One region of the Pseudoalteromonas sp. SR41-1 genome, then DNA from elsewhere that is predicted to be linked to it. Evidence: predicted binding sites of a transcription regulator. Region 1 holds the regulator's gene; the other holds the start of a gene.

The links. Region 1 encodes MetJ, which represses methionine synthesis genes. Its sites were predicted from a motif close to TAGACGTCTAGACGTCTA; they were not measured.
Positions count from the first base shown of each region.
Region 2: a site for MetJ is predicted at 1,876-1,893, ahead of H5118_RS02490 (methylenetetrahydrofolate reductase). Genes of this name have one in related genera too.

Region 1 is NZ_JACJEK010000005.1:168,032-171,462, forward strand. It holds gene metL (bifunctional aspartate kinase/homoserine dehydrogenase II) at 1-155, opposite strand, end outside; gene metB (cystathionine gamma-synthase) at 325-1,572, opposite strand; gene metJ (met regulon transcriptional regulator MetJ) at 1,862-2,182, shown strand; gene H5118_RS05965 (malic enzyme-like NAD(P)-binding protein) at 2,247-3,431, opposite strand, start outside.
Region 2 is NZ_JACJEK010000002.1:212,045-215,475, forward strand. It holds gene H5118_RS02485 (sensor domain-containing diguanylate cyclase) at 1-616, shown strand, start outside; gene H5118_RS02490 (methylenetetrahydrofolate reductase) at 876-1,832, opposite strand; gene H5118_RS02495 (pitrilysin family protein) at 2,083-3,431, shown strand, end outside.

The DNA.
Region 1 (3,431 bases):
CACAACGACACAAGTGTATCTGTAGTTTTACCTGCAGCAGACACCACAACACAGTCGCCCGGCTGAGTATGCCCAATAATTATTTTAGCTACGCTTTGATAGCGCTCACTAGAGCTTAAGCTTGAACCACCAAATTTATGTACACAATTGACCATATTTATACCAATTCGCTTAATTAAGTTGTCTATTTTGAGGTAAGAAAACCGTATCGATAACAAGGCAAAAATTTCGTTATTTAGTTGTTCTATATTAGGAATTTTTAACGATGTTATCGTGCGGTTTAATCCCTCAAATTGATTAGGTATTATTGCGGATTGGTATTAATTACCAAAGCGCTGGACGGGCTGCACTTAATTTAACGTTTCCACCAGAAGTGCCAGCACCTTTGCCTACACGGCCAACATTTTTATTTTGCCCTGGTTTTACAAGTTCAAATACTCGTTCAAAGTCAGCTATTAAATCGTGTATATCTTCAATCCCAACCGAAATACGAATAAGCGTATCGCCCACACCCGCTTCTAAACGTGCCTTTGCCTCCATACCTGCGTGCGTCATAGTTGCAGGGTGACAAATTAAGCTCTCTACGCCACCTAGTGACTCAGCTAAACTAAACGTTTTAAGGCTAGTTAAAAATGCTGCCGCGTCGTTTATATCGCCTTTAATATCAAAACTAACCATGCCACCAAAGCCAAGTTGTTGTGCTTTAGCAAGTTCATGTTGAGGATGCGACTCAAGTCCAGGATAGTAAACTTGGCTTACAAAATTGGAACTTTCAAGGTACTTAGCTATTGCTAGCGCATTTTCTTGGTGCTGCCTTAAGCGCACATTTAAAGTACGTAGACCACGAAGCGTTAAATAACTATCAAAAGGAGCGCCCGTAATACCAATATTATTTGCCCACCAAGCAAGCTCATCACCAAGCTCTTGTGTTGCAGCAATAACAGCGCCGCCCACTACATCTGAGTGCCCGTTAATATATTTAGTAGTTGAATGCACCACAATATCTACACCAAACTTAATAGGGTTTTGTAAGGCAGGAGACAAAAACGTGTTATCTGCGGCAACCAATGCACCGCATTGCTTAGCAACATCGGTAACCGCTTTAATATCGGTTAAACGAAGTACTGGGTTACTTGGAGTCTCTATCCAAATAAGCTTAGGTTTAATTGCTAAAATTTGTTGAAGGCTTTCTTCTTTTGTTAAATCTAATACTTCAAGCTTCAATAGTCCGCGTTTTTGTAACGATGTAAATAAACGATAGCTACCACCATAACAATCATGTGGAATTACTAACGTGTCGTCACTGTTAAGTAGCTGAGTAGCTAAATGCACGGCTGCCATACCAGTGGCCGTAATTATGCCGCGAGCGCCTCCTTCAAGCTTAGCAAGCGTCTCTGCTAAAATATCACGATTAGGGTTACCACTGCGGCCATAATCATACTCACGCTTGGTATCAAAGTCGGCAAACGAATAAGTCGTTGATAAATAAATTGGCGGCACCACTGCACCATGATGTTTATCAGCATCAACGCCGTTACGTACAGCAATGGTCGCTTTGTTTTTTTCGCTCATATTCGTCACCTGATTAATTTGGATGTTTAGACGTCTAAAAGAGTAAGTTATCCGTTTTAATAAGTCAAAGTATTTTAAAGCTCTAGATGGCTAAAGTTAGGAAAGGCGTTTGCTAGTACCACATTTTAGCTCACAAAAGTGAGCTTATTTTTACATCCCAAATAGGCTTATTAAGATAGATTGGTATCTATTATTTGACTATCTTTTTTAAATCGATAGAATTTCACGCATATTTACACGCTTTTTATACCGTGTGAGAAATTAATAATCTGAGGCAACGATACATCTTATGGCTAAATGGAATGGTGAGTATATTCACCCATACGCAGAACACGGGAAAAAATCAGAGCAAGTTAAAAAGATCACCGTTTCGATCCCGCTAAATGTATTAAAAGTTTTAACGGATGAGCGTACGCGTCGTCAAATCAACAACCTTCGCCATGCAACAAATAGTGAATTGCTATGTGAGGCGTTTTTGCATGCATTTACTGGCCAACCTTTACCAAATGACGATGACCTACGTAAAGACAACGCAGAAAAAGTACCAGAAGAAGTTAAAAAGATAATGCAAGAAATGGGTTTAGAAGTGCCTATTTTAAACGAAGAATAAATCGTTACCTTTTTAATCAAAAAACCTCAGCATTGCTGAGGTTTTTTTGTTTAAGCGTTATATATTACGCCATATAGTTTTCAGGCAAGTCAATTTGCGCAACACCCGACTCTACCGCAGCAAGTGCTACAGCTTTAGCTATACGCGGTAGTAAACGCGGATCCATTGGTTTTGGAATAATATACTGCGCACCAAACTCTAGCTTATCTACGCCTGCGGCTTTTAAAACTTCTGCAGGTACAGGCTCTTTGGCAATACTACGAATAGCCTCAACTGCAGCAATTTTCATTTCATCGTTAATCGCGCTTGCACGTACATCAAGTGCACCACGGAAAATAAACGGGAAACATAAAACATTGTTAACCTGGTTAGGGTAATCAGAGCGCCCTGTTGCCATAATTAAATCGTTGCGTGCGCCGTGAGCAAGTGCAGGATCGATCTCTGGATCTGGGTTTGAACATGCAAACACGACCGGTTTTTCTGCCATTAGTTTTAAATCTTCGGCAGCTAACAAGTTAGGACCCGAAACACCAACAAACACATCAGCATCTGCAATTACATCTTGCAATGTGCGTTTATCGGTATTGTTAGCAAAAAGCTGTTTATATTCATTTAAATCATCGCGACGAGTATGAATAACACCTTTGCGGTCAAGCATATAAATGTGTTCACGCAGTGCACCACACTTAATTAACAGTTCCATACACGCAACTGCAGCAGCGCCTGCACCTAAACATACAATTATTGCATCTTCAATTGATTTACCTTGTACTTCTAGTGCATTTAACATGCCGGCAGCCGTAACAATAGCGGTGCCGTGTTGATCATCATGAAAAACAGGAATGCTACAACGCTCTATTAATGCTTTTTCAATTTCAAAACACTCTGGTGCTTTAATATCTTCAAGGTTAATACCACCGAATGTGTCAGCAATATTGGCAACCGTGTTAATAAAGTCTTCTGTTGTTTTGTGCTTTACTTCAATATCAATAGAATCAAGCCCTGCAAAACGTTTAAACAATAACGCCTTGCCTTCCATTACTGGTTTAGACGCTAAAGGACCTAAATTACCCAAGCCCAAAATTGCAGTACCATTAGTGATAACCGCAACCATGTTACCCTTACCGGTATATTTATATGCATTTGCAGGATCTGCGGCAATTTCACGTACAGGCTCAGCGACACCTGGGCTATAAGCTAGGGCTAAGTCTTGAACTGTTTCAGCTGGTTTTGTTAGCTCAATGCTAAT
Region 2 (3,431 bases), on a different contig from region 1:
TGGCACGCTATGCTTAAAAGACACTAAAATAACTAGCTATACCGATGAATACTTTGAGCTCATAGAGCAACTACGCGATTTAATTGAAGACGACCTAGCGCTTGTTTACAGCTATGAACAAATGCGCGAAATAGCCATGTTAGACTCATTAACAGACATTTATAATCGCCGAGCACTTAACTTACTAGCTCAGCAAAAGCTTAATTTAGCACTGCGTTTGGGCTTCGACGTATGTTGCTTGTTTATTGATATAAACGACTTTAAAAAATTAAACGACACCTTTGGACATGAAGTAGGTGACAAAGCCTTAATTATTTTGGCGGATACGCTAAAAAACCATTTAAGAGATGCCGACATAGTAGGGCGTTTAGGTGGTGATGAGTTTGTTGCAGTAATGCAATTAAGCGATAAAAGCAAAATTAGCTACATCATGGATAAAATATCCTCTGAGTATACAAATGCTTTACTAAAAGAAAGTGTTTGCGATTTATCGCTCAGCATTGGTTATAGTTTTACTAATAAACAAAAGCAGCCCTTTGAAGCGCTATTAAATGATGCAGACCACGCAATGTATAAAAATAAACAAGCGTATAGACTCGCTAAAAAAGCACAATAATAAAAGTAAGTTCGTCATGACTCATGCCACAAAAACTTAGCTAGTTTTTTCTGCGATAGGTTTTATTTTTGGTGTTATGTGCTCCTCTATGGGGTTTGCCTTAAAAAGGCTTGAGAGTAATAACCAAAAATAGCTTCAATGAATAGCTTAAGCTGCAAATTTTTACTTGTACTTCTTAATTTATTTTTCAAAGTACGGACATAAAAAAGCAAGCCATGAGGCTTGCCAAGAAGGGTGTTAATTAGCTCTTACCTAGCCTTTAAGCTATTAGCTTTTCAGCAAGATTTAATTCCATAATAGCTTTTAATAAACGGTATAAGTTAATTGATGCATCAATTTCTTCTTTACGGTTTGTTAAGCTTTCAATATTTAAGCCCAGCGGTACATCTAAATGCGCACAGCTTTTAAGTATTAAGTCGAGGTTTTCGCGGCAAATACGGACCGATTCGCTTAATGTATTGTCTGCATCAAGCATGCGCCATTTTGTTGCCTCTGGCACTGAGATACCCAACCATTGCATAAATTCTAAGGTTTTTTCGCCGCCGCACGGGGTAAACGTTAATATAATACGTTGTGGTGTAATACCCTGCGCTTTACATGTACGTGCGTAGCTAGTGATTAGCTCTATAGTCGCTTGTGCATCGTAAACAGCTTGCGATATAAAAAACTGACAACCTTGTGCTGTTTTTTCTATTAATCGTTCGTGCTCATTTCGTTTACTTGAATGGCGCTCGGCAATCGTAACGCCACCTAAAAAGAAATCATCTGATTGCTCAGCCAATGCTTTATAAGCATCTGGCAGGCTTAGCTTTATATCGCCTATCGATGATGGGCTACCTACTAAAACAACATTTTGTAAATCGTAGTCGTTTTTAGTTTCACTTAGCCAATCTTTAAATTCGCCTACGCCACGCTGCGCCACACTTTTATAAGTAATTACATCTTGTGCAGATAAATTACGAAGTAAATGGCTGTATTCACGCGGATCAACGGTTTGTTTAAACGCAAATGGACGGTCTTGATTAGTTCGGCTGCTTTCGTCTTGAATGTCGTAAATTATCACGCCGTCGTATTCAATTTCGTGTAAGCGACCTAATAGCTTTTCTGCAATGGTTTTTAATTGCGCTTTATCGGTGCCAATTTTAGGCGGGGTAGTACCAATAAGATAAACACCTTGATTGGTGTCCACTATCTTCTCTTTTAGTGATAAAGCCATAATCCTCATTCCAGCTAAGTTTGTTTTGATGGATTTAATATAGCAGCCATTTAGACGTCTAGATAGATTTATTTAATGAAAGTTTTTCAATTAACATGATGTTTATTCATAGTGCTTGTTCCCATAATTTATAATTGACACAGTTGTTTACATAATAAATTCCCTTGGGGCTCTTATATTTATTGGCTTTGGGGCATAATTAAAGAGTTAAATCTGACAACAAATTTGCTCAATTTAAAAAGGGACAACAATGAAATTTAAATTATTAGCAACCAGCTTAGCGGTATCGCTGGCCTTAACGGGTTGCGCCATGCAACAAAACCAAAGCACGCAAACAACAGCACAACAAGAACAAGTAAATAAAGCTGATGACCGTGTTTTTTCACAAGATTACTTAATTGAAGAGCTAGAAAACGGCTTACGTGTCATGGTTGTTAAAACCGATTACCCTGATGTCGTGTCGCTGCAAATTCCGGTATCGGTTGGATCGCGTAACGAAGTTGAAGAGGGCAAAACAGGCTTTGCTCACTTTTTTGAACACATGATGTTTAAAGGCTCACAAAAATACCCTGAAGATGTGTACTCAGACATATTAAAAAATTCAGGTGTTGATAACCGCGCATATACAACAAACGATTACACAAATTACCATTTAAACTTTTCAAAGCAGCACCTTGATAAAGTACTTGAGCTTGAAGCTGATATTTTTCAAAACTTAACCTACACCGAAGAGCAATTTAGAACAGAAGCGCAAACAGTAAAAGGTGAGTACTTAAAAAACAACGCGAGCCCAATTCGTAAATTATTAAGCGCTGTACGCGAAAAAGCGTTTGATAAGCACACGTATAAACACACCACTATGGGCTTTTTTAAAGACATAGAAGCCATGCCTGATCAAATGGCCTATGGTAAAGAATTTTTTGCTAAGTTTTATAAGCCTGAGTATGTGTCACTTGTCATCGTGGGCGATGTAGACCCACAAGCAACAATGGCAATGGTTAAAAAGCATTGGGGCAGCTGGAAAAAGGGTAACTATGTTGCTGACATTAAAGCAGAACCTGTTCAACAAGCACCAAAATATTTACACCAGCAAGATGAAGCGCTACCAGGGCATTGGTTACTCGTATCGTACAAAGGCGCTGCGTGGGAGCCTGCTAAAAAAGACAGAGCGGCGCTTGATTTAATCTCACAGCTTTATTTTTCTAGTAATTCAGATTTATATCAAGAGCTAGTGGTCGACAAACAAATTGCCAGCCAAATGTTTACCTATAACCCAGAGACTAAAGATCCGGGTTTATTACACGTATTTGTTAAAGTAGAAAACGCAGGCGATTTAGCCACTGCGCGCGATGCCATTAATCGAACTTATGCAAAAGCACGCACTGAGCTTGTTGATGAGCAAAAGCTAAGTGATTTAAAATCGAATCTTAAATACAGCTTTATTAATGGCTTAGATTCGTCGCAAGCGATTGCATCAACCCTTGCCAGCTACATGCATTTTGAGCGCGATCCTGAGGTTATAAACCAGCTGTATAAATCGGCAGATAACATCACCAGCGCAGATATTAAAGCCGTTGCTAATAAATACTTTACTGATAA